One region of the Cryobacterium sp. Hz9 genome, then DNA from elsewhere that is predicted to be linked to it. Evidence: predicted binding sites of a transcription regulator. Region 1 holds the regulator's gene; the other holds the start of a gene.

Evidence for each region. The regulator HrcA, encoded in region 1, represses chaperone genes, less so after heat shock. The targets are predictions, from matches to a motif close to TTNGCACTCGNNNNNNNCGAGTGCNAA.
Region 2: a site for HrcA is predicted at 14,293-14,319, ahead of groL (chaperonin GroEL). Genes of this name have one in related genera too.

What each region holds. Positions count from the first base shown of each region.
Region 1 covers NZ_SOFC01000021.1:118,446-134,556, reverse strand. Annotated here, with positions in the region: gene leuS (leucine--tRNA ligase) at 1-2,336, shown strand, start outside; gene E3N85_RS10400 (helix-hairpin-helix domain-containing protein) at 2,476-3,195, shown strand; gene E3N85_RS10395 (ComEC/Rec2 family competence protein) at 3,192-5,615, shown strand; gene holA (DNA polymerase III subunit delta) at 5,684-6,739, shown strand; gene rpsT (30S ribosomal protein S20) at 6,965-7,228, opposite strand; gene E3N85_RS10380 (alpha/beta fold hydrolase) at 7,453-8,178, opposite strand; gene lepA (translation elongation factor 4) at 8,377-10,227, shown strand; gene E3N85_RS10370 (DUF1990 family protein) at 10,233-10,883, shown strand; gene hemW (radical SAM family heme chaperone HemW) at 10,936-12,159, shown strand; gene E3N85_RS10360 (DUF4870 domain-containing protein) at 12,178-12,549, opposite strand; gene E3N85_RS10355 (DUF4870 domain-containing protein) at 12,641-13,126, opposite strand; gene hrcA (heat-inducible transcriptional repressor HrcA) at 13,353-14,372, shown strand; gene dnaJ (molecular chaperone DnaJ) at 14,497-15,600, shown strand; gene E3N85_RS10340 (16S rRNA (uracil(1498)-N(3))-methyltransferase) at 15,602-16,111, shown strand, end outside.
Region 2 covers NZ_SOFC01000014.1:68,990-85,100, reverse strand. Annotated here, with positions in the region: gene ispD (2-C-methyl-D-erythritol 4-phosphate cytidylyltransferase) at 1-933, shown strand, start outside; gene cysS (cysteine--tRNA ligase) at 930-2,345, shown strand; gene rlmB (23S rRNA (guanosine(2251)-2'-O)-methyltransferase RlmB) at 2,345-3,487, shown strand; gene E3N85_RS07195 (DUF4032 domain-containing protein) at 3,580-4,890, opposite strand; gene E3N85_RS07190 (ABC transporter ATP-binding protein) at 4,958-6,055, opposite strand; gene E3N85_RS07185 (thioredoxin domain-containing protein) at 6,276-7,199, shown strand; tRNA gene E3N85_RS07180 (tRNA-Thr) at 7,326-7,401, shown strand; gene E3N85_RS07175 (ABC-F family ATP-binding cassette domain-containing protein) at 7,637-9,232, shown strand; gene E3N85_RS07170 (DMT family transporter) at 9,422-10,420, shown strand; gene E3N85_RS07165 (nitroreductase family protein) at 10,434-11,015, opposite strand; gene msrB (peptide-methionine (R)-S-oxide reductase MsrB) at 11,020-11,421, opposite strand; gene E3N85_RS07155 (DUF3263 domain-containing protein) at 11,671-11,967, shown strand; gene E3N85_RS07150 (LytR C-terminal domain-containing protein) at 12,043-12,606, shown strand; gene E3N85_RS07145 (cold-shock protein) at 12,890-13,093, shown strand; gene E3N85_RS07140 (DUF3048 domain-containing protein) at 13,166-14,221, shown strand; gene groL (chaperonin GroEL) at 14,363-15,991, shown strand.

The sequences.
Region 1 (16,111 bases):
GCCACCAGGGTTTCAACGTGCTGCACCCGATCGGCTGGGACTCCTTCGGGCTGCCCGCCGAGAATGCCGCCATCAAGCGAGGCATCGACCCGCGCGGCTGGACCTACGACAACATCGCCCAGCAGAAGAAGAGCATGAAGCTCTACGCGACCAGTTTCGACTGGGACCGCGAACTGCACACGAGCGACCCCGAATACTACAAGTGGACCCAGTGGCTGTTCCTGCAGCTCCACAAAAAGGGCCTCGCCTACCGCAAGGACAGCTGGGTCAACTGGGACCCGATCGACCAGACCGTACTCGCCAACGAACAGGTCCTGGCCGACGGCACGAGCGACCGCAGCGGCGCCGTCGTCGTCAAGAAGAAACTGACCCAGTGGTACTTCAAGATCACCGACTACGCCGACCGCCTGCTCGACGACCTCAACCAGCTCGAAGGCACCTGGCCGGCCAAGGTGCTCAACATGCAACGCAACTGGATCGGACGCTCCATAGGAGCGGATGTCGACTTTGCGATCGAGGGACGCGCCGAACGCGTCACCGTGTTCACCACCCGGCCAGACACCCTGTTCGGAGCGACGTTCATGGTCGTGGCCCCGGACTGCGATCTCGCCGCTGCACTCGTCGCCGAGGCCACCCCGAAGGAACAGGAAGCCTTCCAGCACTATCTCCTGCAAGTACAACGCAGCACCGAGATCGAGCGTCAGGCGACCGATCGGCCCAAGACCGGCGTGTTCCTCGGCCGCTACGCGATCAATCCGGTCAACGGCGAACGCCTGCCCATCTGGGCGGCGGACTATGTGCTCGCCGACTACGGTACCGGTGCGATCATGGCCGTGCCTGCCCACGACCAGCGCGACCTCGACTTCGCCCGCGCCTTCGACCTGCCCGTGCGGATCGTCGTCGACACCAACTCGCCGGCCACCGGCATGATCCCGGTGATCACGCAGGGCATGCTGGACGGAACCGAAGATCTGCCGGAGCTCGATCCGCTCAACACCGGCATAGCGCTGGCCGGCGAAGGCCGCCTGATCAATTCCGGCCCGCTCAATGGCCTGAGCAAGATCACCGCCATCAAGCGCATCATCGAACAACTCGCCGCCGACGGGCTCGGCCGCGCCGCGAAGAACTATCGCCTGCGGGACTGGCTGGTCTCCCGGCAGCGTTACTGGGGTGCTCCGATCCCGATCATCCACGGTGCCGATGGCGCCGAGATTCCGGTGCCGGAAGACCAGCTGCCGGTCTTGCTTCCGCCCGCAGCGGGCCTCGATCTGAAGCCCAGGGGAACCTCCCCGCTGGGCGGTGCCGCAGACTGGGTCAACGTGCCGAACCCGATCGACGGCACTCCGGCCAGACGCGACGCAGACACCCTGGACACCTTCGTGGACAGTTCGTGGTACTTCCTGCGGTTCCTGAACCCGAAAGATGACACCAGGGCCTTCGATCCGAAGGAAGCCGAAAAGTGGGCTCCCGTCGACCAGTACGTCGGAGGTGTCGAGCACGCCATCCTGCATTTGCTGTACGCACGTTTCATCACCAAGTTCCTGTTCGACGAGGGCTATGTGAGCTTCACCGAACCGTTCACCGCGCTGCTCAACCAGGGCATGGTCATTCTCGACGGCACCAAGATGAGCAAAAGCAAGGGCAACCTTGTCTACTTCACCGAGGAGGTCGAGACCCACGGCGTCGACGCTGTGCGCCTCACGATGGCGTTCGCCGGCCCGCCGGAAGATGACATCGACTGGGCTGACGTCTCCCCGGTCGGCTCGGCCAAGTTCCTGGCCCGCGCCTGGCGCGTTGCCCGCGACGTCACGAGCGCACCCGACGTGGAGTGGAAGAGCGGCGACGTGACCCTGCGTCGCGTCACCCACCGGTTCCTCGCCGATGCGCCCGGCCTGGTCGAATCGTTCAAGTTCAACGTCGTCGTCGCGCGCCTGATGGAGCTGGTCAACGCCACCCGTAAGGTCATCGACACCGGTGCAGGCCCCGCGGATGCCGCCGTGCGCGAAGCGGCCGAGGTCACCGCCATGGCGCTGAACCTGTTCGCGCCCTATGCCGCCGAAGACATGTGGGAGCACCTCGGCTATGAGCCCTGCATCGCTCTCGTGCCGTGGCGCAAGGCCGAGCAGACCCTGCTCGTGCAGGAGTCCGTCACCGCGGTCGTGCAGGTGGATGGAAAAATGCGTACCCTGCTCGAGGTCTCACCGAAAATCTCCGGTGAAGACCTCGAGAAGATGGCGCGGGAGGCGGCTGCGGTGATCCGTTCCATCGGTGACCGCGAGATCATCAAGGTGATCGTGCGCGTGCCCAAGCTCGTCTCGTTTGTCACGCGAGCCTGACGACCCACGCAAGACGGGCCCCGGTCTCTTCCCTGAGGGAACGGTCGGGGCCTTCCTCCACAGGTCGTCTGCCGGCTCACGGCGCACAGATGGTTCAGCCAACGACAAGCGGATGCTCCGCGCGGCCTAGCCTGCGAGCATGCAGCCCGACCGTTTTCCCCTCGACCTGGAGCGACTCGCTCCCGCCGCCCGGGCTCGCCCTCGCTTGCGGGTCGGTGTTGGTGCGGCGGTCGTGTTACTGCTGCTCGCCCTCGTCGTTGCCGTGGTCGTGTCGGCCATCGGGCAGCAGGCCGGGCAGCGCACGGTCGGGTCCGGATCGGTGTCGGTCCCCTCGGGCGGTGCGTTCGAGAGCGCCACTCTAAAGCCTTTTGATGCCGGTGCGAGTGCTGCGCCCGAGGGGAGGCCCGGTGCAGACGCTGGCGCCATGATGTTCGTGCACGTTCTCGGTGCGGTTGCTCGGCCCGGGCTTTTTCAGCTGCGCGACGGTGCGCGGGTCATGGATGCGATTGCCGCCGCCGGCGGTTTGACGGCCGAGGCTGATCCCGCCGGGGTGAACCTGGCGCGCATCGTGACGGATGGCGAGCAGTTCTATGTTCCGCGCCAGGGCGAGATCCCGCCAGGGATCCCCGCAGCGGCCACCGGCTCCGGGGGAGTGAGCGCGCCAGCGGCCAAGGTGAACCTCAACACGGCCACGGTGGCCGATCTGGATTCCCTGCCGCGCATCGGCCCGACCATGGCCCAGCGCATCATCGACTATCGCACGTTGAATGGCCGGTTCAGCAGTGTTGATGGACTGCGTGATGTTGCCGGGATCGGCGACAAAACGTTTGCGGGCCTCGAAGACCTCATTACGGTATGAGCCTCGACCTGCGGCTGGCGCTTCCGGTGCTCGCCGTGTGGTTGACGGCGGGCCTGCTGATCGGCGCTCCCGCGGAAGCCGGGGTCGTTGCCATGACGCTCTGGCTGTTGGCCGGCGGGTGTGCCGCCCTGCTTGTCGCCAGCCGGATTCCCCGGTGCGTGACGTCGCCTGCGCCGCCGCGATTTCGCAGCTGGCAGAAAATGGGCGGCAGCCTGATGCTCTGCTGCGCCGGCGCGGCGCTCGTGGCGACCGCCGTCGGAGTCTGGGCGCCGGTGCGCCTGCCGCCAGAAGTGCGTGCCGCAGCAGAATCACACGCCACGGTCACGGCCACCGTCACCGTCTGGTCGGTTCCCGTCGCGGCGAAGGCCTTCATCGGTAGTGGAGCCTCTGGGCGGGTGCGCTATCGGGCCACCCTCACCCAGATCGCCAGCCGTGGCGAGACGGCGCACGTCTCGAGTCCGGTCGTGGTGTTCGCCGAAGCTGCCAGGGGCCGACACGAACCAGAGATCGGGTCGAGCCTGCAGCTGCGCGGCACGCTGCGCACGACCCAGCCCGGAGACGCCGCGGTCGCCCTGCTGTTCGCCACTGAATCAGCGCGTAGCCTCGCCGCGCCACCGTGGTGGCTGCAGTGGGCCAACGAACTGCGGGCACGCTTCAAGACAGCGGCGACGAGTCTCGCCGGCGACGGGGGCGACCTGCTACCCGGACTGGCCATCGGTGACACGAGCGCGGTCAGCCCCGCCCTCGACAGCGCGATGAAAACCAGTTCGCTCAGCCATCTGACGGCGGTGTCCGGGGCCAATTGCGCTATCGTCATCGCCTCGATCATGCTGCTCGGCGGCTATCTTCGACTGCTCCGGGCCTGGCGCATCCTGTTCTCGCTCGTGACACTACTCGGCTTCACCGTTCTGGTCACGCCGGAGCCGAGCGTGCTGCGCTCGGCGGTCATGGCCACGCTCACCCTGGTATCGATCGGCGTCGGCCGACCCGGTCGGGGTATACCTACCCTGCTCGCTGTCGTGATCGGCCTGTTGGTGAGCGATCCCTGGTTGGCCCGCAACTATGGTTTCGCCCTCTCGGTGCTCGCGACGGCCGGGCTCCTCGTGCTCGCCGGCCCGCTGGCTCGTGTGCTGGCCCAATGGATGCCGACGGCCCTCGCGGCGATCATCGCCATTCCCCTGGCCGCCCAACTGGCCTGCCAGCCGGTGCTGATCCTGATGAACCCGAGCCTGCCGCTCTACGGGGTTCCAGCCAACATACTCGCCGGTCCCGCCGCGCCGATGGCGACGGTGGTCGGGCTGGTCGCCTGCCTGACCCTGCCGGTCCTGCCGGGCGTTGCTGCAGGACTGCTCGCCGTGGCCTGGCTGCCGTCTGCGTGGATTGCCGCCGTGGCCCAGGGAGTGTCGACGTTGCCCGGCACCCGGCTGCCCTGGCCGGGCGGTCCGCCGGGAGTGCTGCTGCTCGTGGCTGTCACGATGCTGGGGCTCGTGGTCGTGCTGCGCGGGCCGGCCGCCCGGCCGGCCCGCTGGCCAGCGGCGGCACTGGCCGTACTACTCGTCGGTCTGGGCGGGTACGCCGGGTCGCTCATCGGCACGGGAATCGGGCGCGTCGTGTCCTTTCCGCCCGACTGGCAGATCGCCACCTGCGATATCGGCCAGGGCGACGCCGTCGTCGTGCGGGACGGTGATCAGTATGGACTCGTCGACGTCGGACCCGACCCGAAGCTACTCGCCACCTGCCTCGCCACGCTCGGCATCACCCACATCAACCTGCTCCTGCTCACCCACTACGACCTCGACCACATCGGCGGGGTCGATGCCGTCATCGGGCGGGTCGACACCGCGCTGGTCGGGGTGCCAGAGAACGCCGAGGACGAACGCCTGCACGAGCGCCTCGCCGCGAGCGGTGCCACGGTTCGCCAAGCCGCGCGTGGTGATGCCGGTACGCTCGGCGGGCTGCGCTGGAAAATTCTCTGGCCCATTCGCGGCGCGACGACGATGCAGGTGGGCAACCCGGGAAGTGTCACGATCATGTTCGACGGGCGGGGCATCCGCTCGATTTTTCTCGGCGATCTCGGGCAAGAGGCGCAGGACACCCTGCGCCGGGTGTCACCGCCCGGCCGGGTCGACGTCGTGAAGGTTGCGCACCACGGTTCGGCCGACCAGAGCCCGGAACTGTACGCGGAGCTGCGGGCGCGGGTGGGGCTGATCTCGGTCGGGGTGACGAACACCTACGGTCACCCGACCGACAAGCTGCTCCGTATTCTCGCGTCTCTGGGCACGATGTCGGTGCGAACGGACCTCGAGGGTTTGGCCGTGGTCGCACCCGGAACCAACGGCACGCTCGTGCTCTGGACCGAGAAAGTCACCGACCGCGGTCCGCCAACGAGCCCAACCCCGCAGCAGACCGATGTACCGTAAGCCGCCGGGCGAGTCAGCGGTGCGGGTTAGGCTTGATTTACCCCCGCACGAGACCCAAGGAGAGCGCTTTGGCCGCACGACCCGCCACGACCGGTTCCCGGGCCGGTAAGGCTTCCCCCGCCCGCACGGCCAAGGGCACCGTTATTCCCCAGCTTGGCTGGCATCAGGTGCGCCCGGCGCCGATCGTGCTCGTCTCCGGCACCGAAACGTTCCTCGCCGAACGCGCCATTCGTCAGCTGCGCGATTTTCTCAAGCTCGAAGATCCCAGCCTCGAAATCAGCGACGTGCAGGCCGACAGCTATGCGCCCGGTGAACTGCTCACCCTCGCGAGCCCCTCCCTGTTCGGCGAGCCCCGCCTGATTCGCGTCAGCAACGTCGAGAAATGCAGCGATACCTTTCTGGCCGAGGCGCTCGATTACCTCGAAAACCCGGCCGAGGACACCTACGTCGTGCTGCGGCACGGCGGGGGGGTGCGCGGCAAGAAACTACTCGACACGATCCGCAGCGGACTCGGCGGCGGCATCGAAATCGTCTGCACCGAACTCAAAAAAGACACCGAGAAGTACGAATTTGCCGCCAACGAGTTCAAGGTGGCCGGCAAACGCGTCACGGCGAGTGCCCTGCGTCAGCTCGTCGCCGCGTTCTCCGACGACCTCGCCGAACTCTCCGCCGCCTGCCAACAACTCATCGCGGATGCAACGAGCGAGGTCACCGAGACCACGGTCGACCGCTACTACGGCGGCCGGGTCGAGACCAACGCGTTCAAGGTCGCCGATTGGGCCATCGCCGGCCGCAACGGCGAGGCGCTCATCACCCTCCGGCACGCGCTCACCTCCGGCGCCGACCCGGTGCCGATCGTCGCGGCCTTCGCGATGAAGATTCGCACCATGGCGAAGGTATTCGGGGCCCGCGGTGGCTCCGCCCAGCTCGGCGCCCAATTCGGACTGGCCCCCTGGCAGGTTGAACGCGCGCAAAAAGACCTCCGCGGCTGGAGCGACGAAGGTCTCGCCCGCTGCATCCTGGTGCTCGCCGAAACGGATGCGGCGGTGAAGGGTGCCGGCCGCGACCCGGTCTTCGCGCTTGAGCGCCTGATCGGCGTCATCGCCCGCCGCGGCGAAGAGTAGCGCGTTCCGGAAGGTCCAGTAGCGCGTTCCAGAAGGTCAGAGAGAGCCGGCCGCCGTGACCTGATGGTGGATCGGTTCAGGGCGAGCCATGCGCGGCTATGAACTCGGGTTACCGCCAAACAAGAAAACCCCCGCCGGGAGGGCGAGGGTTTCTGTGCAACGAGGGAGCAGCATCCGCGCTCTCGAGCCGATGCGATCACACCCGTCGGGTGCAGCGAGTGTCGATCAGACGAGGGCGGAAACGGCCTTCGCGATGGCCGACTTCTTGTTCGCAGCCTGGTTCTGGTGGATGACACCCTTGCTGACGGCCTTGTCGAGCTTCTTGGACGCAAAGGCGAGACCGACGACGGCCTTGTCCTTGTCGCCAGCGGCAATTGCGGTACGAGTCGCGCGGATTGCGGACTTGAACTCGCTCTTGACAGCCTTGTTGCGCTCCTGGGCCTTCTTGTTGGTGCCAATTCGCTTGATCTGCGACTTGATATTTGCCACGTTTTTTACGCTTTCGTTAGATTCTGGTACGGACAGCCGCTCAGCGGTAGAGGGCGCTTCTGCGGCGAAAATCGTGCGGGGTGGGACCCGACACGCAAGCCAACCACTAACGCTACCAGCAAGTGCCTTCATCCCGAAACCGGCCCCGCCCGGGTCGCGGATGCCCAGAGGCCGATAGTCGCAGGCTTCCGACCCGAAAATGGACACCGCATCGGATGCTGTGGTCAGGCGGCGGACACCTGGCCGGCGACCCGCAACAGAATCGTCGTGAAGCGCTCCGGCTGGGCCAGGCTTGACAGGTGCGTCGCACCCGGAACCACGACGACCTCCCCGTTGCGGCATGCGGCCAGAAAACGCCTCTCGTTCAGCCGAAAGTGATCGAGGGCGCCGTTGACCAACCAGATCGGCCCCGGGTACGCCGCGAGGCTGGCCAGGGGGGTCAGCGTGGAGGTCGCGCGCAATCCGGCATCCATCACGTCGAGCGCGGCGCCGCCCGCGAGTACGTCGCGCGCCCCGGCGGGCGGCAGTAATCGGCGGGCCATGGTTTCGTGCAGCCACAAGCCGCGATCGGGCAGTCGGTGAATCATCCGGGCAAGCACGCGGTACCCCTCGAGCAGCACACCCTTCGGTACTGCGCTGCAGCCAGCGGCGACGAGTCCGGCCACCCGATCGGGGTGCTGGGCGGCATACGCCATCGCGTAGTAACCGCCGAGCGAGAGTCCCACGAGCAGAACTCGACCACCGAGGTGCGCGACCCCGTCATCGATGGCGGCGAGCGCCGCCGGTACCGTGAACGACTCGCCCATCCGTTTCCCGTGGCCCGGCAGATCAATTGCGAGCACCGGGTACCCGGCGGCACGCAGCGTCTGCTCTTGATGACGCCACATCGTCGCCGAAGCCCGAATCCCGTGCACGAGCAGAACCGGCACACGCGCCTCGGGAATCTTCATGCCCGTGAGCCTAGCCAGCCGCCGCGCGAGGTGGCTGGACGCGCCCGTTGCGCAAGTCGCCGGGCATGGACGGCGCGGGACTACGGCGGGCTCAGCCGTCCTGCGATACCACCACGCACGCGTCCCCGAGCTTCCTGCGAGCCCGGCGCAGCTCTCGGAGACCGGTAACCGCACCGAGCATGGAATAATGGACGAACTATGTCACCGAGAGCCCTTCACGCGCTGGAACCGGCCGCCACGGCCCCCGAGTTCATCCGAAACTTTTGCATCATTGCCCACATCGACCACGGCAAGTCGACGCTCGCCGACCGGATGCTGCAGATCACCGGCGTCGTCGACGAACGTTCCATGCGCGCCCAGTACCTGGACCGCATGGACATCGAGCGTGAACGCGGCATCACCATCAAGAGCCAGGCCGTGCGTATGCCGTGGGAGATGGACGGCGTCACCTACGCGCTGAACATGATCGACACCCCCGGCCACGTCGACTTCACCTACGAGGTCTCCCGCAGCCTCGCCGCCTGCGAGGGCGCCATCCTGCTGGTCGACGCGGCCCAGGGCATCGAAGCCCAGACCCTCGCCAACCTCTACCTCGCCCTCGAAAACGATCTCACGATCATCCCGGTGCTCAATAAGATCGACCTGCCGGCCGCCGACCCCGACAAGTACGCCCGCGAACTCGCGAGCCTCATCGGTGGACGCCCCGAAGACGTGCTGCGCGTCTCCGGCAAGACCGGTGCCGGTGTGGAGGAACTGCTCAACCTCGCCACCACGATGATTCCCGCGCCGCAGGGCAACCCGGATGCCGCGGCCCGCGCCATGATCTTCGACTCGGTCTATGACAGCTACCGCGGCGTCGTCACCTACGTGCGCATGATCGATGGTCACCTCAAGGCCCACGAAAAAATCCAGATGATGTCGACCAGGGCAACCCATGAGATCCTCGAGATCGGCGTCATCTCGCCCGAACCGATCGAAAGCAAGGGGCTCAAGGTCGGCGAGGTCGGCTACCTGATCACCGGCGTGAAAGACGTGCGCCAGTCCAAGGTCGGCGATACCATCACGACCGCCCTGCGCCCGGCGACCGACGCGCTGCCCGGCTACAACGAACCGCAGCCCATGGTCTTCTCCGGGCTGTACCCCATCGACGGCAGCGACTACCCGGCGCTGCGCGAAGCGCTCGACAAACTCAAGCTGTCCGACGCCAGTCTCGGGTACGAGCCGGAGACCTCCGTCGCTCTCGGTTTCGGCTTTCGCTGTGGCTTTCTCGGCCTGCTCCACCTCGAGATCATCACCGAACGCCTCGAACGCGAGTTCAACATCGACCTCATCACGACCGCGCCGAGCGTGCCATACGAGGTCACCACCGACGACAAGCGCACCATCACGGTGACCAACCCGAGCGAGTACCCCACCGGTAAAATCGCCAAGGTCCTCGAACCCATGGTCAAGGCCGCCATCCTCGCGCCGAAAGACTACGTCGGCGTCATCATGGAGCTCTGCCAGAGCCGCCGCGGCACGCTGCTCGGCATGGAATACCTCGGCGAAGACCGCGTGGAGATTCGCTACACGATGCCGCTAGGCGAGATCGTGTTCGACTTCTTCGACATGCTCAAGGGCCGCACCGCCGGGTACGCCTCGCTCGACTACGAACCCTCCGGCGAGCAGGAGGCCGACCTGGTCAAGGTCGACATCTTGTTGCAGGGCGAACAGGTCGACGCGTTTTCTGCCATCGTGCACCGGGACAAGGCCTATGCCTACGGCGCTCTCATGACCGGGCGCCTGCGCAAACTGATTCCGCGCCAGCAGTTCGAGGTGCCCATTCAGGCCGCGATCGGCGCCCACATCATCGCCAGGGAGAGCATCTCGGCGATGCGTAAAGACGTGCTCGCCAAATGCTACGGCGGTGACATCTCGCGCAAGCGTAAGCTGCTCGAGAAGCAGAAAGAAGGTAAGAAGCGCATGAAGATGGTCGGCCGGGTCGAGGTGCCACAGGAGGCCTTCATCGCAGCGCTGTCGGGGGACATCGAGACGAAAGACAAGAAGTAAAGCGGATGCGCAGATCCACCTTCACCGACGCCGCCGTCAGCTATGCCGCCATCGGCGGCACGCTCGCTCCCGACCTGATGAGCTATCCGCCCAAGGGCTACCGGCCGATGGAACAGAGCGTGAAGCTCGGCAGTTCCCACGAACGGTTTGAAGCCGCGACCAAATTGCTGATGACGTGGGGAATCCAGCGCGGCAGCGGCATGGAGGTGACCGATCTTGAAAACGGTACCGGCGTGCAGTACACCCCGGTCACCTTTCAATCCGACGGCACCCCGGCAGTCAAGCAGCAACATCCGGTCAACGAAGCCACCTTCGCTGACGACGGCACGCCGTATATCGCCAACGGCATGACAGCGACGCTGAAAATGAAGGTCTGGCTGCTGCGCGTGACCGCGCCGGTACGCGTCGTCTACGTGATCGACGAGGTCGCCCGCATCGGATTCGCCTACGGCACCATGGCCGGCCACCCGGAAAGCGGCGAAGAATCCTTCATCGTCGAACACCGCGAGGATGACTCGGTCTGGCTGACGATTCGCTCGTTCTCACGGGCCAGCACCTGGTATTACCGCTTGGCCTGGCCGGTACTGCGCTTTCAGCAGGCCAAGTTCACCAGGCTGTACCTGCGGGCCCTGCACCCCGTTGGTGCCATCAACTAGCGGCGCGATCCGCCACTGATCAACAATTTTTCAACGTACTGGAGCATTTCCCATGGCCGGACCCCACCCCGTCGGCGACCCAGCACCCGACGACGGCCTCCTGCCGGCCTCAGCGGCCGTTGACGCTGGCGAACGCGATTTCGGCGTCTACCTGCACGTCCCGTTCTGTCGGGTGCGTTGCGGTTACTGCGACTTCAACACCTATACCGCAACCGAGCTGCGCGGCGTCAAACAGAGCGATTACGCCAGCCAGGCCGTGCTCGAGGTCGAGGCGGCCGCGCGCATCCTCACCGCGTCGGGCGTGCCCGATCGCCCTGTGTCGACGGTGTTCTTCGGGGGCGGCACTCCGACGCTGCTGCCGGTCACCGACCTGACCCGCATGCTCGGGGCCGTGCGAGAGCAGTGGGGCTTGCAAGACGGCGCCGAGGTGACCACCGAGGCGAATCCCGACTCGGTCGACGCCGCCTACCTCGGTGCCCTCGCGGCGGGAGGATTCACCCGGGTGTCGTTCGGCATGCAGTCCGCGGTGCCGCACGTGCTCGCGACGCTCGAACGCACCCACGATCCCGAGCGGGTACCGCTCGTCGTGGAGTGGGCCCGCGCCGCCGGGCTCGACGTGAGCCTCGACCTCATCTACGGGACGCCGGGGGAGTCCCTCGCAAACTGGCACACGAGCCTCGAGCAGGCCCTCAGCCTGCACCCCGACCACCTGAGTGCGTATTCGCTCATCGTCGAAGACGGCACCAAGCTGGCCCGGCAGATTCGCCGCGGCGAGATCGCGCCGACCGACGACGATCAGCAGGCCGATTTCTACGAGCTGGCCGACGAACTCCTCGCCGCCGCCGGGTACCACTGGTACGAGGTCAGCAACTGGGCCGCGAGTGACGCGCACCGTTCGCGACACAACCTCGCCTACTGGACCGGCCAGGATTGGTGGGGCGTCGGCCCCGGCGCACACAGCCATGTCGGCGGCGTGCGGTGGTGGAACGTCAAGCATCCGGCCGCGTACGCCGAACGGATGCTCGGCGGCCTGTCGCCGGCGGCCGGCCGTGAGACGCTCGACGCGCCGACCCTCGAACTCGAGCGTATTCTGCTGCAGAGCCGCATCCGCACCGGCATACCGGTGGCGTCACTGTCGCCGGCGGGCCGCATCGAGGTTGCCGGGCTCATCGCCGACGAGCTCATCAATGCGAAAGCCGCCCTCGCCGGATCCATCGAACTGACCCTGCGCGGACGGCTGCTGGCCGACGCCGTGGTGCGGCGCCTGAGTGACTAGTGCTCGGGCGACCGGTGCTCAGCTGACGAACTTGATCGTCAGCGGGTAGCTGTAGCCCTGGCCACGGTTGGCGGCCAGGGCCGCCAGAATCATGAATACGAGAGCGATGATGGCCAACGGTAGGTACAGAATGCCACCGAAGCCGATCGTGACGATAGTGATGGGAACCAGAACGGCCGCGTAGATGTAGAGCGAGATTTGAAAGTTCAGCGCGGTCGCGGTGTGCGCGCGAATGAACGGGCCACGGTCACGCAGCACGAGGTAGCCGATCAACGCCGGCAGAAAGCTGAAGATGATGCCGCCGACGTGGATCAGTGTCGCCCACAATTTCTCGTCGGCGGGGCTCATCGGGGTGGCGGACGTTGACTGGTACGGGTTCTGCTCAGACATGGGGGCCTCCTGGTGTACGGCCGGTCACTGGCACGGCAGTGCCAGTGACCTCCAGACTAATCGTCCCGGGTTGCAGTGACCTGCGTGCTGGCTACTTGATCAGACGAAGGGCGAACGGGTACCGATAGTTCTGCCCATCCTTGGCCTTCAGGAAGCCCATGATCGAAAAGATCACACCCGCCACCCAGAGCAGCCAGGACAGACTGACCAACATCCCGCCGATTCCGAAAGTAACGATCGCGAGAATAAGCGAGATCACATTGATCGCCACATAACCGATCAGCAAGGTGATCTGAAAATTGAGCGCCTCTTTTGCTTCGGTGTTGGTGAAGCGCCCGCGATCCTTGAACACCAGCCAAATGATCAGGGACGGCAGAAAGCTCAAAATACCGCCGAGGTGCGCCAGGGAGGCCCACTGTCGGTCATCGGCCTCCGAGAGGGGGGCCGCGACCACCGGGTTGGCGTACGGGCTGCCGGCGGGTTGCCCCGTCCCTGGCTGTTGGCCGTTCGCCGGCTGGCCGACATTCGGCTCACGGTAGTTCGGCTCACCGGGTGCTTGCGCCTGTGGATCGGTCATAATCATGCCTTTCGCTCAAAATGGTGGAGCGTATAGCGACAATTAAACGCTTGCATCGCGATACTGGCAATGGGCGTTCACAGTCGGCCGCGATAGTATTGGCAGTCAGCGGATGCGAGTGCCAACGACGCACCGGCAAACCTGCGTTCGAGCGTGCCCACCGGCGCGCCAGGGGAGCGGCATCCGCTCGACCATAGCTGTACCGGAGAATCAGGAAGGCGGCGCAATGGTTTCCGACCGTGGCCTCGATGTGTTGCGCGTCATCGTGCAGGACTACGTCGCCTCTCGCGAACCCGTCGGCTCCAAATCCATCGTCGACCGGCACTCCTTCGGCGTCTCCGCCGCCACTATTCGCAACGACATGGCCCTGCTCGAAGAGGAAGAGCTGATTGCGGCGCCGCACACCTCGTCTGGGCGCATTCCCACCGACAAGGGATACCGCGTTTTCGTCGATCACCTCGCCGACCTGCGCCCGCTCACTCCCGCCCAGCGTCAGGCGATCGAAACTTTTCTCGGCCATTCCGCCGATCTCGACGAGGTGCTCGTGCGCAGCGTGCGACTGCTTTCGCAGCTCACCCATCAGGTCGCGCTCGTGCAGTACCCGTCGCTGTCGCGCGCCAAGGTGCGCCACATCGAGTTCGTGCCGCTGACCGAGACACGCATTCTGTCGGTGCTGATCACCGACTCCGGCGGGGTGGAACAGCGGGTGATCGACCTGCCCCGTGCGCTCGATGAGCAGACGCTCGGCGAGGTGCGCGCCCGCCTCAATGTGGCGGTTGTGGGGCTCGGCATGGCCGAGGCATCCGTGGCCCTCGCCGCAATCGTCTGGCCGGGCTCGCCCGCGCTGCAGCCGATTGTCGACCTGGTCATGAGTACCCTCGCCGAACAGGTCGGCGCCAACCGCCAGGACAAACTCGTCATGGCCGGAGCTGCGAACCTGGTGCGCACGGAAGAGGATTTCTCGGGCAGCATCTACCCGGTACTCGAAGCCATCGAAGAGCAGGTAGTACTGCTGCGCCTGTTCGGCGAGATGGAAACCGACCAGCACGGCGTCTCGGTGAGCATCGGCCGCGAGAACGCGGCGTTTGGACTGCCCGAGGCGAGCGTGCTGACCAGCGGATACACCGCCAACGGCAACCTGGCCCGGCTCGGCGTGCTCGGACCAACCCGCATGGACTATTCCAACAACATGGCGGCCGTGCGCGCCGTCGCCCGCTACCTCTCCCGCCTGCTGGGCGAGACCTAAACCTGTTGCCGCTTCTCCCGCCTGCTGGGCGAGACCTAAACCTGTTGCCGCCTCCGCGGTAGAGACCTCATCATCAGATCAATCATCAGAACCAGAATCATCAAAAACTCAAGGAGAGCCACCTTTGGCTGACCACTACGAAGCGCTCGGCGTTGGCCGCGACGCGACCACCGACGAAATCAAGAAGGCATACCGCCGCCTGGCTCGCGAACTGCACCCCGATGTGAACCCCGGCGCCGAAGCGTCGGAACGGTTCAAGAGCATCACCCACGCCTACGACGTGCTGAGCGACGCCAAACAGCGCCAGAAGTACGACCAGGGTGGCCAGAACGGCGGCTTCTCCGAGCAGAACTTCGGCAATTTCGGTGACATCTTCGAAACGTTCTTCGGTGGCGGTGGAGGTAGCACCCGCGGCCCGCGCTCACGCCGCGAACGCGGCCAGGACGCACTGCTCCGGGTGGAGCTCGACCTCGACGAGGTCATCTTCGGCACGCACCGCGACCTTGAGGTCGACACCGCGATCGTCTGCGACACCTGCAAGGGCTCCTGCTGTGCACCCGGCACCTCGCCGGTCACCTGTGATATCTGCCACGGCACCGGGAGCATCCAGCGCGCCGTGCGCTCGCTGCTCGGCAACGTCATGACGTCGAGCCCGTGCGGTTCCTGCCGCGGCTTCGGCACCATCATCGCGACGCCGTGCATGACCTGCTCTGGCCAGGGCCGCGTGCGCGCCCGCCGCACGGTTCCGGTCGACATTCCCGCCGGCGTAGACACCGGCCTGCGGCTGCAGATGCCCGGCAGCGGCGAGGCGGGCCCGGCCGCCGGCCCCAACGGCGACCTGTACCTCGAGATGAAGGTGCGCCACCACGACGTGTTCAGCCGCGACGGCGACGACCTGATGTGCTCCCTCGACGTGCCCATGACCAGCGCTATCCTCGGCACGAGCGTCACCGTGAAGGCCCTCGACGGCGACATCGAAGTGGAGATCCGCCCCGGCGCGCAAAGTTCCGAGGTCCTCACGATCAGGGACCGCGGCATCACCAAGCTGCGCGGCAGCGGTCGTGGCGACCTCAAGATCGGCATTCACGTGGTCACTCCGAGCAAACTCGACCATAAGGAACGCGACCTGATCGAACAGTTCGCCGCCCGCTATACGACCGCCGCGCCCACCCTGAGCCAGTACCAGCAGGGACTGTTCGCCAAACTGCGCGACCGGTTCCTCGGCTAACGTGGCCCATTTCTACCTGCAGGAAACGCTCCGGACGGCCGAGTGTCGTCCGGGGCAGGTCGTGGTCGTTGACGGTGCCGAGGCGCGCCACGCGGTCACGGTCAGCCGGGTTCGTCCCGGGGACCGGCTCCGCCTGGGAAATGGGGCCGGGCTGCTCCTGGAAGGTACGGTGCTGTCGGCAGAGGCCGCGGTGTTGACCGTGCGCGTCGATGACGCGAGCGAGGCGGCGGCGGCAACGCCGCGCATCCGCCTGGTGCAGGCCCTCGCCAAGGGTGACCGTGACGAGCTGGCCATTCAGGCCGCCACCGAACTCGGCGTTGACGGCGTCATCCCCTGGACTGCCGCGCGCTCCATCACCCGGTGGGAGGGCCCCAAGATCGCCAAGGGTCACGAACGCTGGAGCAGCATCGTGCGTGAGGCCAGCAAGCAGTCGATTCGGGCCTGGCTGCCCGACGTCGCCCCTCTCGCCAGCACGAAGCAACTGGCCGTGCTGGCCGCCGCCACCCGGATG
Region 2 (16,111 bases), on a different contig from region 1:
GGGCTGCCGGTGGTCGACACCATCAAGCGGGTCGCAGACTCCGGCGCCATTCTCGGCACAGTCGACCGTTCCGAGCTGTCCGCCGGGCAGACTCCGCAGGGCTTTCCCCGCGCAATGCTCGCGGACGCCCGCGCCTGGACCCTGCAGAACGGCCGGTTCGAAGCCCTTACCGACGATGCCGCCCTCGTCGCCGACGCCGGACTTCCGGTGAACGTTATTCCCGGCCACCCGCTCGCCTTCAAGATCACGACCCCCGAAGATCTCGAACGTGCTGAGGTCATCCTGCACGCAGCTGCGACCACCACTCATTCCGCGGACGCCTCGGTCGGCCCCGGCACCGACGCGCCTGCCAGTGATGGGCCAGCTGCCGCGCCAGCCGCGCTCCTTCCGCGCATCGGCACGGGCCTCGACGTGCACGCCTTCGCCTCAGACAGTAGGACCGAACTGTGGCTGGCTGGCCTGTACTGGCCGGGGGAGCGAGGCCTCAGCGGACACAGCGATGGCGATGTCGCAGCCCACGCCATCTGCGACGCGTTGCTCGGCGCTGCCGGCCTCGGCGATATCGGTAGCATCTTCGGCACGGCCGACCCCCGGTTCAGCGGTGCACACGGTGACGTCTTCCTCACCGAAACCGTGCGCCTCGTGGCCGCCGCCGGCTACCTCGTTGGCAATGTCTCGGTGCAGATCATCGGCAACCGCCCCCGCTTCACCCCGCGTCGGGGCGAAGCCGAAACGCGACTCGCCGGCATCCTCTCGGCTCCGGTCAATATTTCCGCAACCACGACGGACGCGCTCGGCTTCACCGGCCGCGGCGAGGGGGTGGCAGCGACGGCGACAGCACTGCTCTACCCCGCCCCTCCCGCGGTTCAGCCGCCCGCGCCTGCACGCACGCCCGAGCCGGGTCTGACCCCTGACCTAAACTGGGAGGCGTGACCATGCAATTGTACGATTCGAAGGCGCAGGCCTTGCGTGACTTTGTCCCCCTCGAAGCGGGTCAGGTTTCGATGTACGTGTGCGGACCCACCGTGCAGTCCAGCCCGCACATCGGCCACCTGCGCAGCGCTCTGGTCTACGACCAGCTGCGCCGCTGGCTCAGCTACCGCGGCATGAACGTCACCTTCGTGCGCAACGTCACCGACATCGACGACAAAATTTTGATCAACGCGCAGGGCTCGAATGAGCAGTGGTGGGCCCTCGCCTACCGCTTCGAGCTCGAGTTCACCGCGGGCTATCAGCGCCTCGGCATTCTCGCCCCCACCTACGAGCCGCGCGCGACCGCGAGTATCACCGAGATGCAGACCCTCATCGGCACGCTGATCGAGCGTGGCCACGCCTACGCCGCCCCCGACCAGTCCGGGGACGTCTACTTCGACAGCGCGAGCTGGGGGGCCTACGGTGCCCTCACCCATCAGGCGCGCGGCAATATGGAGGCGGCAACGGATGCCTCCCCGCGCGCCAAGCGTGACGTGCGCGACTTCGCCCTGTGGAAGGGCTACAAGGCCGGAGAACCGACCTCGGCCGCCTGGGCCTCGCCGTGGGGCCAGGGCCGCCCCGGCTGGCACATCGAGTGCTCGGCCATGGCCGCGCGCTACCTCGGCGACCACTTCGACATTCACGGCGGCGGCCTCGACCTGCGCTTTCCGCACCACGAGAACGAGCTCGCCCAGTCGAACGCGGCCGGCAATGATTTCGCGAACTACTGGGTGCACAACGGCCTGGTCAACGTGAACGGGCAGAAGATGTCCAAGTCGCTCGGCAACTCGGTCTTCGCGGTCGAACTGCTCGACCAGGCCCGCGCCATCGTCGTGCGCTATTTTCTCGGTGCCGCCCACTATCGATCGACCATCGACTACAACGACGGGTCGTTGGCCGAGGCCGAAGCGGCCTTGGAACGCGTCGAAAGTTTTCTCGACCGTGCCGACCGCCGGCTCGCTGGCACCCGGTTCGCCGGGAGCGGGGTCGAGATCGTGCCGGATGATTTCGCCGCGGCCATGGACGACGACCTGGCCGTTCCGCAGGCCCTCGGCGTGCTTCACGACACCGTGCGCGCCGGTAACGCCGCGCTGGATGCCGAAGACCTGCACGCGGCAGCATCCGCTCGCAGTGCAGTACTGGCGATGAGCGAAGTGCTGGGAATCAATCCTTTGTCGCCCGGCTGGGCCGTGGCGACGGACGAACCGGCCATGGTGGCCCTGAGTGCGTTGGTCGAGCGGCTGCTCGGCGACCGCAACCTTGCCAGGGAAAACCGCGACTATGCGGCCGCAGACCGAATCCGGGACGAACTCGTCGCCGCCGGAATTACCATCGAAGACACCCCGTCGGGTGCCCATTGGAGCTTTGACTGATGAAGAACTTAGACCGCAAATCGCGCACCGGATCGGTGCGTAAGGGCAGCCGTGGAGCCCAGGTCGGCTCTGGCGGCCAGGGCCGTCAGGCACTCGAGGGCAAGAAGCCCACGCCCAAGGCCGAAGACCGTCCGTACCACCCCGCCGGCAAGCGCAAGGCGGCCGCCGATCGTTTCACCGCGGCCGGCGGCTTCAACTCTCGCCCGGCAGCGGATGCGACCAGCAACCGTGGTGGCGCCCGCGGCGGCCCCGCCGGAGCAGCTCGTGGTGGCGCCCGCGGCGCCTCGCAGGGTGCGCCCCAGCGCGGCACCGGCAACACCGGGGGCGGCGGATCCTCGACGCGTCGGGCCAAGCAGATCGACGAGCACGAAATTGTCACCGGCCGTAACTCGGTGCTGGAGGCGCTGCGCGCGAAGATCCCCGCGCTGACCCTCTATATCGCGGCACGCATCGAAATGGATGAGCGGGTCAAAGAGGTGCTGTTGATGGCGACGAGCCGCAACATCCCGATTCTCGAGGTCATGCGCCCCGAACTGGACCGCCTCGCCGGCCGCGACGCCGTGCACCAGGGACTCGCGCTCAAGGTGCCCTCCTACGAGTACGCGCACCCGATGGAGCTGCTCGAGCTCACCATCAGCCGTGGCCACAAGCCGTTGTTCGTGGCCCTCGACGGCATCACCGACCCCCGCAACCTGGGCGCGATCATCCGTTCGACCGCTGCATTCGGCGGCCACGGAATCATCGTGCCGCAGCGTCGTTCCGTCGGCGTGACCGCCTCGGCCTGGAAGACCAGCGCCGGCGCCGCGGCCCGCACGCCCGTCGCCATGGCGAGCAACCTCACCCAGACGCTCAAGGCGCTCAAGGCGCAGGGTGTGTTCGTGCTCGGTCTAGACGGCGACGGCGACGTGTCGCTGCCCGACCTCGGCACCGGCTTCGCCGAGCGCCCGATCGTGATCGTCGTCGGCAGCGAGGGCAAGGGCCTGTCCCGCCTCGTGACCGAGACCTGCGACGCGATCGTCTCGATTCCAATCAGCGCCGCCACCGAGTCGCTCAATGCCGGAATCGCCGCCGGTGTCACGCTCTACGAGGTAGCCCGTCTCCGTGCCCAAATCAAGCTTGCGAAGCAGGCCGCGAAGCTCTAACGTTTCGCTCAGCGGCCGCCCGGTGCCGGTATCGGCCCGGTGCCGGTAGCGGCCGGGTTTGGGCCGCGAAGCACCGCCGTGCCCGACGGGGGCTAAACCTTGAGCATCCAGTCGTCGGCATCGTCGGGGTCCGCGCCGGTGTCGTCGTTTAGCTGCGTGCGAATTGGCAGCGTGATGGCGCCGGTAAGCGGATCGATCACGGTCGCCTCGTCGCGGCGGTGCCGCAGCACGTCCTGCACATAGCTCGTCACGGCTTCGGCGAGCGGAATGTCCCGCGACTGGTTCTGCGCCATAAACCAGCGGTGATCGAGCAGCTGGTGAAACACCTGTGCCCGCTCGAGCTTGCCTCGTAGATCTTCGGGAATTGCCCGCACCACCGGCTCGAACACCCGCACGAGCCACTCGTGCGCCACCATCTCCTCGTCGGCACCGGGGTCGCCGTAGGCCGCGCGGTAGGAGTCGAGGTCGTTCAGCAGCCGGCGTGCCTGGTTCTCTTCGGCGTCGAGCCCGGTCATGCGCAGCAGCCGACGCTGATGATGCCCGGCATCGACGACCTTCGGCTGAATGTGCACCTTGCTGCCAGCGCTGTCGGTCTTGATCGCGAGTTCCTCGATATCGAAGCCGAGGTCGTTGAGACGTTCCACCCGTTGCGTGATGCGCCAACGCTCCGAGTTCGAGAACGATTCCGAGCCGGTGAGTTCCTTCCAGAGCAGGCGGTAGGCGGCGACGATACCGTTACTGACCCGAATCGGGTCGAGCTCGTCGGCAACGCGGCCGCCGGCTTCAAGGTCCATGAGTTCGCCGGCGATGTTGACCCGGGCAATCTCGAGGTCGTTCTCGCGCTGCCCGTTCGAGAGCCCGCCGGAGTACAACTGCCCGGTTTCGGCATCGACGAGATAGGCGGCGAACGCGCCGGCGTCGCGCCGGAACAGCGTGTTCGAGAGTGAGACGTCGCCCCAGAAGAACCCAATCATATGCAGCCGCACCAGGAGCACAGCGAGAGCGTCGACCAGCCGGGTGGCCGTGTCCGGGCGCAGGGCATGCGAATACAGGGCGCGGTAGGGGAGGGAGAACTTCAGGTGACGGGTGACCAGAACCGAATTGAGCGGATCGAGCTCGGCATCCGTTCTGTTCGTGATCACGGCGACCGGCTCGACGCAGGGAATTTCGAGGTTGGCCAGGGTGCGGAGCATGTCGTATTCGCGCGAGGCCATCTCGCTCGTGGTCTCCTTGATGGCGACCACCCGCCCGCTCAGGTGCGCGAACCGCACGAGGTGGCGGGAGATGCCCTTGGGCAGCGAGGCGATGTTCTCGTTCGGCCAGGCATCGAGGGGCAACTGCCACGGCAGGTCGAGTAGGGCCGGGTCGGCCGTGGCCGCGATGATGTTGAGGGAACCGCTCATAATTTGACCCTAACTGACGAGAAAACGGCTGGAGGAAGCGAATCCCTCCAGCCGTTCAGAAAACCGATTAGTCGGTGACGGCGCCGCCGAGGCGCAGGCCGGTTTCGGCGTCGAACACGTGCAGGTGATTCGGCGTGGCCGTGAGGTAGACGGTCTCGCCGGCGTTCGGGTGTGAGCGGCCGTCGACGCGAGCGACGATGTCGGTGCGCTTGCCCTCGATCGTGGAGTGACCGTAGAGGTAGCCGTCGGCGCCGAGTTCTTCGACCAGGTCGACCTCGATCTGCAGGCCGTCGCCGGCGGTGGACGACATCTGGATGTCCTCCGGACGGATTCCCACGGTGACCTTCTTGCCGGTTGAGCTGGCGAGTGTCTCGCGCTGCACGGGCACGGTCGCGGTGCCGAACTTGATGCCGCCGTCAACGGTGTCCGCGAGGAACAGGTTCATCGCGGGGCTGCCGATGAAGCCGGCCACGAACACGTTCTGCGGCTTCGCGTACAGGTCCCGGGGCGAACCGACCTGCTGCAGGATGCCATCCTTCAGCACCGCAATCCGGTCACCCATGGTGAGCGCCTCGGTCTGGTCGTGGGTCACGTAGACGGTCGTGACGCCGAGGCGGCGCTGCAGCGAAGCGATCTGCGTACGCGTCTGCACGCGCAGCTTGGCGTCGAGGTTCGAGAGCGGCTCATCCATCAAGAACACCTGCGGCTGGCGCACGATCGCGCGGCCCATGGCAACGCGCTGACGCTGACCACCGGAGAGCGCCTTCGGCTTGCGGCTGAGGTACGGCTCCAGGTCGAGCAGCTTGGCTGCTTCGAGCACGCGGGCGGCACGCTCGTCCTTGTTGATGCCGGCGATCTTGAGCGCGAAGCCCATGTTCTCGGCGACGGTCATGTGCGGGTACAGCGCGTAGTTCTGAAAGACCATGGCGATGTCGCGGTCCTTCGGCGGCACGTCGGTCACATTGCGCTCACCGATGAGAATATTGCCGTCGTTGACCTCTTCGAGGCCGGCAAGCATCCGCAGGGAGGTGGACTTTCCGCAGCCGGACGGGCCGACCAAAACCAGGAATTCGCCATCGGCGACCTGAAGGTCGAGCTGGTCAACAGCCGGTCGGGTGGAACCCGGGTAGAGCCGGGTTGCCTTGTCAAAGGTCACTGAAGCCATGATTACTCCTTCACCGGCAGGAACGTGCCGGACGATCCGTTGTGAATAGGATTTATGCGTCGTTTGCCGACCGGAGTCAGTACCCGACCGCCCTATTATTACACGACGGGTGCCCGGCTTGGTCGTCAGCGTGCCCCCCGTTTGGTCGTTTCACAGTCAGGGCATCTACTATTTCATGGGCGCGTTCATGCGCGCCTCCACTTCTCGAAAGCGATTTTTTATGCCTATTGGCGGACCCAGCGACAGTAGCCCTTCCAGGAGCCGCCGGCGCGACGCCGCCCGGGTGAAGGCCAAGGAGCTTCGAGTCAGCCAAAAGAAGAAGGACCGCCGCAACAAGGTCTTTCTGCAGGGCGGCATGGCAATCGCTGCCGTCGCCATTGTCGTTCTGGTCGCCCTTGTTATTGTGAACTCGATCAAACCGGCCGGTCCCGGCCCCAAAAATATGGCCAGTGACGGTGCGCTCATCGGCGAGGGTTTGGTCACCGCCCGAACGCCCGCGCTGCAGCCCGACGCCAATCCGCGGCCGTCCGAAGCTGATCCCACCGGTGCCGTCGCGAACATCCGCCTGTACGTCGACTACCTGTGTCCGCTCTGCGCCGACTTCGAAGACGCCAACACCGAGCAGATCGCCCAGTGGGTTGACTCCGGTGCGGCGACTGTTGAAATCCACCCGATCGCCATTCTTGCGAACAAGTCCGCCGGCACCAAGTACTCCCTGCGGGCTGCGAACGCGTCGGCCTGCGTTGCCAACTATTCGCCCGACGATTTCTTTGCCTTCAGCTCCGCCCTGTTCGTTGATCAGCCGAAGGAGACCTCGCCCGGCCGCAGCAACGACGAGCTCAAGAATGTCGTTACGGATTCCGGCGTGAGCGAAGCGCTGTCCAGCATCAACTCCTGCATCGACGACGGCACGTACGAGTCGTGGGTCGAGGCAGCCACCGACCGCTCGACTGCCGGCCCGATCCCCAACTCCTCGATTGAGTCCATCATCGGAACGCCCACCATCCTGGTCAATGGCAAACCGTACACCGGCTCGTTCGACGACCCGAAGGAGTTCGCGTCCTTCGTGCAGCAGGCCCTCGGCGAGACCTACTCCACGTCGACGTCGACGCCGAGGCCCACCCCCGCGACGCCGGCCCCGTAGCTGGCACCGGTAGCTCGCTGAAGCGGATGCGCCGCCTCGTGCCGCGCGCATCCGCGCCGCCGGCGCCGGTGGCGGCGAGGGCTTGGAAATGATTTAGGATGGTCTCCTGAGGCCCGCGTGCCTCATGCCGGCCTGGCGCAATTGGTAGCGCACCACTCTTGTAAAGTGGGGGTTACGGGTTCAAGTCCCGTGGCCGGCCCCACGACCCCCTGCTCCCGAACGGAATCCAGGGGGTTTCTCTCTGCCCGCGTCCTGGCATCCGCTTGATGCGCGGGTGTTCGCTGCACACGTGGGCCGGTTCCGAACACGTGCCGTCTAACCACCATCGAAAACGGGCGCGGGCTGCCCAGCGGGTCCGAGACGTAGACTGAAGGCTGGGATTGTACGAGCGGCTGCCCGCTCACGCGCGGGGGCGCGCAATGAGAGGACGCACACGCATGAGCCTGATCCGGCTGAACGACGTCAGTATTCGCTTGGAGAACACACAGATTCTGCGCGAAGCGTTCTTTCGTCTCGAACCCGGCGACCGCGTCGGTCTGATCGGCAAGAACGGCTCCGGCAAGTCCACCATTCTCAAACTCATCCTCGATCAGGTCTCGCCCGACACCGGTGAGGTCACCCTCGACGAGGGAATCACCGTCGGCTACTTCTCCCAGTTCTCCGAGCTCAATGGCGAGCTGACCATTACCGAGGTACTCGACGCGCTGTTCGTGGCCGTGAAGGCAGTCGAGGCCGAACTCGCCGCAATCGACGCGGCGATTGCCCTCGATTCCTCGGCCAGCGTCGAGCTGGACCGGCTGATCAGTCGCCAGGGCGAGCTATTCGAAGAGATGGACCGGCTCGACGGTTGGGATTACAAACGCCACATCGACACCGCCCTGACCACCCTCGGATTCAACGAGGCACACCGAGTCTGTGCCATCGATGAGCTTTCCGGCGGTTGGCGCAACCGTGCAGCCCTGGCCAAGATCGTGCTCGAGGCCCCCGACGTGCTGCTGCTCGACGAGCCCACCAACTATCTCGACGTGGCCGGCGTCGAGTGGCTCGAAGCCTGGTTCAAGAGCTTCAAGGGCGCTGCCATCGTCGTCTCGCACGACCGCAAGTTTCTCGACGCCGTCGTCACCCGCATCATCGAGGTTGAGAACTTTCACCTGCACGAATATCCCGGCAACTTCGGTGAATACATCGTGCAGAAGCAGTTTCGGCTCAAGACCCTCGAGGCGCAGTTTGTGCACGAATCCGAGCTGCTCGCCTTCGAAGCCGAGGGCATCGCCGACCGCCGCGAGGCCGCCAAAGCCGAGAGCCGCCAGCTCGGCAACCAGCTCGCGCACATCAAGAAGTCGCGGACGCCGCGCCCGGTCGACCAGATCATCACCGAGATCTACGGAAACCTGCACGTGAAGGATGTGCTCTGCCGGGTCGACGGCCTCGCCAAGAGCTACGGCGACAAGGTGTTGTTCGCGAACCTCAGCTTTGAGGTTCGGCGTGGCAACCGCATCGTCGTGCTCGGCAGTAACGGCAGCGGCAAAACCACCCTGCTGCGCGTGCTCACGGGCGAGGAGACGGCCGACCACGGCGACGTAGCCTGGGCCAGTGGCGCCGGCGTCGTCTCGTACAACCAGATCCTCGCCGAACTCGACGAGAGCGACACCGTGAGTCACGCCGTCAACGCCATGCCCGGCAGCCTCGCCCTCACCGCGACCAAGAAATCGGTCAACCGCTTTTTGACCATGTTCCAGTTCAGCGAGGCCGACCTGAAACAGAAGATCGGCAACCTGTCAGGCGGCCAGCGCGCCCGCGTCGCCATGGCCCAGTGCCTGCTCTCCGGCGCCTCGGTGCTGTTGCTCGACGAACCGACCAATCACCTCGACATGTCGAGCACCCAGGTGATGGAACGCGCACTCGTGCACTTCCCGGGCGCCGTCGTGGTCGTCAGCCACGACCGTTTCTTCACCGACAAGATCGCCAATCGTCGCCTCGTCTTCGGCAGAGAGGGAGCCGCCCCCGGCGAAATCGAAATGCGCGCCGCGTAGCGGCCGCGCCCTGGCGACTACCCCGAGTGGGCTGGGCGCAGGCTGGCCTGCCCGGCGCACGAGAGAACTGCGCCCTCGCCAAAGCCCCAGCAGCCCAGCACAAGCCCGGGCTGTACATACCGTAGCCCGGGGAGCCCGCCAGCAACCCCTGTCGACGCGCCGAGCACGGCTGTCTCGTAGTATTACCACGTGACCCAGCCCCGAGCACGCACCCGCACGGATGCGTCGGCCGCGCTCGCGGCATCCGCGGCCCCGGTCTGGCTGGCCCTCATCGTCTCGGTGTTGATCGGCGCGCTGTACGCCGTGCAATCACGGGTGAACGGCGAACTCGGGCATCAAATCGGCAACGGATTCACCGCCGCCGTCATCTCCTTCGGCTCCGGCCTGATCATTCTCAGCCTCGGCCTGATCGTGTTCCGCCGTGGACGCCGCGGCCTTCAGCTCGTCGCGCGCGCTGTCTCGGCGAAACACCTGTCCTGGTGGCACCTGTCCGGCGGACTGGCCGGCGCACTGTTCGTGCTGTCGCAGGGCCTCGTCGCCGCGCCGCTGGGCATCGCCCTGTTCACCGTCGCGGTTGTGGCCGGCCAGACCGTGAGCGGCGTGCTGATGGACCGCTTCGGTATCGGCCCGGGCGGGCGCCGGCCGCTGCACGCATCCAAAATCGTCGGTGCGCTGCTCGCCCTGATTGCCGTCGCCGTCACCGTGAGCGGCGAACTGCGCGGCAGCGATGCGCTCTGGTTGCTCGGGCTGCCGCTGATCGCCGGCATCGGCCAGGGCTGGCAGCAGGCCGTCAACGGCCAGGTGCGGGTCACCGCGCAGAGCGCGCTGACGGCGACCTTTCTGAACTTTCTCACCGGGACCATCGCCCTCGTGCTCGCCGCGCTCGTGCAGGGCCTGCTGGTCGGTTTCGCGCTCGACCTGCCCGGCAACCCGTGGCTCTATACCGGCGGTCTCATTGGCTGTATCTTCATCGCCGGGGCCGCGCTCGTCGTGCGCACCACGGGGGTGCTCATGCTCGGCTTGTGCATCGTGGCGGGCCAGCTGGTCTGCGCCCTCGCGCTGGATCTGCTCGCCCCAACGCCGGGGCATCCACTCGGCTTGACGACCATTGGCGGCACCGCGCTCGCCCTTGTGGCCGTCGTCATCGCCGCGGTGCGCTGGCGCCACCCCGGCCACGCCCGCCCGTAAGACCCGCGCCAGCCTACAGAACCCCGAGAAACTCCCCGGGATCGATCGACAGCCGCACACCAGGCTTGCAGTCCGCCGGAATGCCGCCGACATACAGCCACCCGAGCAGCTCTTCATCGTCGGCGAGGGCGTGCAGCGTGCGCACGGCTTTGGTGCGCACGAGGGACCCGGTGCGCCACATCGCACCCCAGCCGGCGTCGTCGAGGAGCAGCGTGAGCAGGTGCGCGACGCCCGCAGCGGCGGCATCCTGTTCCCAGTGGGCAACTTTGTCGCTCACCCGCCGCGACGCGACGACGGCAATCAGCAGCGGCGCTCGCAGCGGCTTGCCGGCCAGTTTGATGGCCTCAGTACCGTCACAAGCGGATGCCGCCACAAACGCTGCTCCCAGCCGCTCCCGCGCGTAGCCGCGCAATTCGATCAGGCGCCATGGCCGTAGTGCGCCATGATCGGCCACCCGCGCCGCGGCCGCCACCAGGGGTAGCAGCTCGGCCCGAGTAGGTGCCAGCGCCGTCACTTTGGAGTAGCTGCGCCGGCAATTGACGGCCTGGAAGACCAAAGAGGTGGCAACATCCGTTGTTGGGGGAGGCTGGCTCACCGCTTTACTCGGCGGGCGTGAAATTGAGCGAGATCGAGTTCATGCAGTAGCGATCGCCGGTCGGGGTGCCGAATCCGTCGGGAAAAACGTGGCCCAGGTGCGAGCCGCAGTTCGCGCAACGCACCTCGGTGCGCACGCTGCCGAGCGAGCGATCTTCGAGAAGTTCGACCGCTTCGGGCCGCACGGACTCGTAGAAGCTCGGCCAGCCACAGTCGGAATCAAACTTGGTGCCACTCTGGAACAGCTCCGCGTTGCAGGCGCCGCAGGTGTACACGCCAGCCCTTCTCTCGTCGAGCAGCTTGCCCGTTCCGGGGCGCTCAGTGCCGGCCTCGCGCAGCACAGCAAATTTTTCGTCGCCCAGTTCGGAGCGCCACTCGCTGTTCGACTTCTTGATTGCGTAGTCCATGGTGGACGTCCTTTCATTCCAGCCGCGCGGATACGGATGATATCTACCCAGCCTAAACTCGTGCGGCCCCGCGTGCATTTCGACAGCGGCCGTTTCGTAGCGTTTGCACGGCGCTCACTCCACACCGTGCGACCGCCACGCAGTCCTCGGCTGCGGCGTGCCGGGCGTGCCGGGGCAACATGCAGCCGCTCCCAAATAGGATGAACCTGGCGGATAAGCCGTAAAACCTGTCTGGGGAGTGATACACCAATGAGTGAGCGAACACCCGCCGCTGCCCCCAGCGCCACCGCCCCGGCGCAATTGAGCGAGCGTGATCAAGCCGTGCTCGCCTTTGAACGGCAATGGTGGCGGCACGTCGGTGCGAAGGAAGAGGCGATCCGCGCCACCTTCGGCCTCTCGGCTGCCCGGTACTATCAACTGTTGGGGGCACTGGTCGATTCACCGCTGGCCCTTGCCTTTGACCCGATGCTGGTCAACCGGCTGCAGCGCATGCGTTCCGTGCGATCCGAAGCACGCGCCAGACGGTCCATGCCCGCACAGGACTAGGCACTTACCGCTTTCAGCCCGCAAACCGGCTTAGCTCGATTCCGGTCCGGCAGCCCCAACAAGGATTCAACCACCATGGCGCGAAAATTTGCGAAAGACCGTTTCGACACACACACGCATGCCCTCGACCGCGTGGGGGCCCACCGTGCCCCCGGCAGGAAGGGCCGCGGCTGGATCGCGTTCTGGTGGGCGCTCGGCGCCACCGTTCTGCTGATCGCGGTGGGCGTCGCCGGCATTTTCGCCATCAATAATCGCCTTAACTTTTCCGACATTCCCGGGCTGGCGTCATCTGGTTCGACCCCGCCCCCCACCGAGACCGTCATTCCCACCGCCGAAGCGACCGTCGATCCGGCGCTGACCGTGAACGTGCTGAACGGATCCGCGATCAATGGTGTCGCAGCATCCGTCAGTGACACCCTCACTGCCGCCGGCTGGGCCGTCAGCGCCACCGGCAATGCCGATACCGACACCGAACCGACCAGCGTGATCTACTACACCGACGCGAGCCAGGAAGGCGCTGCCCGCGGCATCGCCGCCTCGCTGCCGGGCGCGAAGATCGTCGTCTCAACCAGCTTCGTCGATTCGGGCGCGGCCCTGACCGTCGTCGTTGGCAACGACTACGTGTTCCCCGCGAGCTGACCCTGACTCGAATCTGCAGACGTAGTGGTCAAAATCTGATCCGTCAAGCCCCTGTCTTTTCACCGCGATTTCAGTAATGTCTGGTTTTGGTCACACATTTTGTTCGGGCAATACCCGCCCGGATCAAGGACGCTCGCCCAAGATAACTTGCACCAGTAGGTAACTTGCAACAGAAGACTTGCTCTCGGGGATTTGCTGCTCGCACAGAATGAACGCAGTCTCTGCGGCAGGGCCCGGAACAGCCAATGGGCGGTTGCCGTCGAAATTGAGCAAGGAGTAACACATGGCGAACGGAACCGTTAAATGGTTTAACGCTGAAAAGGGTTTCGGCTTCATCACTGTCGACGGGGGAGGCCAAGACGTTTTCGTTCACTACTCCGCCATCGACATGAGCGGATACAAGGTTCTCGAAGAAGGCCAGCAGGTCGTCTTTGAGGTTGGTGCCGGAGCAAAGGGCCCGCAGGCCGAATCGGTTCGACCGGCCTGACAAACCCTACGTTCGGGGTCTGTCCCCCGCGCTGACGCCGCCCGCTGCAACGGGCGGCATTAGTGTGTAACGGTGATTTCAAAAAATACGGCATGCTTCGCCCGGCTGGGCCGTCCCGTTGGTCTTCTCGTATTCCTCGTGCCGGCAATGCTGTTGAGCGGATGCACGGGAAGTAGCGCGACGCCGTCCACCACGCCAACGGCCGGCGTGTGGACATCGAGCAACTCAGCTCCGGCCACCGCAGAGATGGCGCCCTTGACCGGACTCAGTGTTCCGGCCGGGACCTCAGCGCGCTCCGCGCTCGCCGTCAAAATCGACAACCACAGCGCCGCTCGGCCACAGGTTGGGATCGATCGCACCGACCTCGTGTTCGAAGAATTAGTCGAGGGCGGCATCACCCGGTACGTCGCGCTCTGGCAGTCCAGCATCCCCGACGAGGTCGGCCCGGTACGATCGATCCGCCCGATGGACCCCGACATCATCGCGCCGTTCGGGGGCCTCGTGGCCTTTTCGGGCGGGCAGCAACGGTTCGTCGACGCCATGGACGCAACCGGTCAGATCAGCGCCATCTTCGACTACGACACGACCGGCCTGTTCTCCCGTTCGACGGCCACCGCGGCCCCGCACAACGTCATCCTTGCCGCCGCAGAATTCGCCAACCGCAACGCGACCGTCGCCCCGCCCGTGCAGCAGTACGCCTACGCGGCCACACTCGACGGTGCATCCGCTGTCGTAGACGGCACCCCGATTTCGGTGATCAACACCCGGTTTTCGCACTCGAGTGCCCGCAGCTGGACCTGGAGTGCCGCCACCGGCGCCTACCTGCGCGCCCAGGACGGCGCACCCGACCTCAGCGTCGACGGCGCCCAGCTCAAAGCCACCAACGTGGTTGTGCTGCGCGTGAACGTCACGGTCGATCAGGGCATCCCCAAAACGGAGCTCATCGCCTCGGGTGAGGCGTCGATATCGACCGGCGGAAAAACGCTCGCGGCTACCTGGAGCAAAAACCTCCAGACCGCACCGATCCGCCTCGTCGACGGCCACGGAGTGACAATTCGGCTGGCACCGGGCAATACCTGGTTTCAGCTCGTGCCCAACGGCACCGGCTCGGCCGACCTCGTTCCCTGACCGGCTGAAGCCAGCCGCGCGCCACCCCGGATGCTCGCTTGCACTCTCGACCCCAGAGTGCCAGAATCGATTTAGCACTCTCGTCATCTGAGTGCTAATCCCATCATCGTTTAGAACGTCCGGGAGGGACGAGTTACACATATGGCAAAAATCATTGCATTCAATGAAGAGGCCCGTCGTGGGCTTGAACGCGGCCTGAACATTCTCGCCGACACCGTCAAGGTCACCCTCGGCCCGCGCGGCCGCAACGTCGTTCTGGAGAAGAAGTGGGGCGCCCCCACGATCACCAATGACGGTGTGTCCATCGCCAAGGAGATCGAGCTCGACGACCCGTACGAGAAGATCGGTGCGGAACTCGTCAAAGAGGTCGCCAAGAAGACGGATGACGTAGCCGGCGACGGCACGACCACCGCAACCGTCCTCGCCCAGGCTCTGGTTCGCGAAGGCCTGCGCAACGTCGCAGCCGGCGCCGACCCGATCAGCCTCAAGCGCGGCATCGAGAAGGCCACGGCAGCTGTCATCGCCGAGCTCATCGCCAGCGCCAAGGAGATCGAAACCAAGGAAGAGATCGCCGCTACCGCGTCCATCTCCGCCGGAGACACCGAAATCGGCGCGATCATCGCCGAGGCCATCGACAAGGTCGGCAAGGAAGGTGTCGTCACCGTTGAGGAGTCGAACACCTTCGGAACCGAGCTCGAGCTCACCGAAGGTATGCGCTTCGACAAGGGCTTCCTGTCGGCGTACTTCGTCACGGACCCCGACCGTCAGGAAGCGGTCTTCGAAGACCCCTACATCCTGATCGTCAACTCCAAGGTCTCCAACATCAAGGACCTGCTCCCCATCGTGGACAAGGTCATCCAGACCGGCAAGCAGCTCCTCATCATTGCGGAAGACGTCGACGGTGAGGCCCTGGCCACGCTCGTCGTGAACAAGATCCGTGGCATCTTCAAGTCCGTCGCCGTCAAGGCCCCGGGCTTCGGAGACCGTCGCAAGGCTCAGCTGCAGGACATCGCCATCCTCACCGGTGGACAGGTCATCTCGGAAGAGGTCGGCCTCAAGCTCGAAAACGTCACGCTCGACCTGCTTGGTAACGCCCGCAAGGTCGTCATCACCAAGGACGAGACCACGATCGTTGAGGGTGCCGGCGACGTCGAAGCCATCGCGGGTCGCGTCTCGCAGATCCGTGCCGAGATCGAGAACACCGACAGCGACTACGACCGCGAGAAGCTCCAGGAGCGCCTCGCCAAGCTTGCTGGCGGCGTCGCTGTCATCAAGGCCGGAGCCGCTACGGAGGTTGAGCTCAAGGAGCGCAAGCACCGCATCGAAGACGCCGTGCGTAACGCTAAGGCTGCCGTCGAAGAGGGCATCGTCGCCGGTGGTGGCGTTGCGCTCATCCAGGCCGGCAAGACCGCATTCGAGAGCAAGGCAGTCCTTGACCTCGTCGGCGACGAGGCAACGGGCGCGAACATCGTGCGCGTCGCCATCGATGCTCCGCTCAAGCAGATCGCGCTCAACGCGGGCATGGAGCCCGGCGTTGTCGCCGACAAGGTGCGCAACCTGCCCGTCGGATGGGGCCTCAACGCCGCCACCGGCGAGTACGTCGACATGATCGCTGCCGGAATCAATGACCCGGTGAAGGTCACCCGCTCCGCGCTGCTCAACGCCGCGTCGATTGCCGGACTGTTCCTCACCACCGAGGCCGTCGTTGCCGACAAGCCCGAGAAGAACTCGGCTCCGGCCGGCGACCCCTCGGGTGGCATGGACTTCTAAGTCCCGCCGCTAGCAACACCATAAAAGTGGGCGTCTCCCTTTGGGAGGCGCCCACTTTTATGCGTTTCCCACCGCTGATCGGTAAGCCGTGAGGCACTTCTCACGGCAAAAACGGCTCAG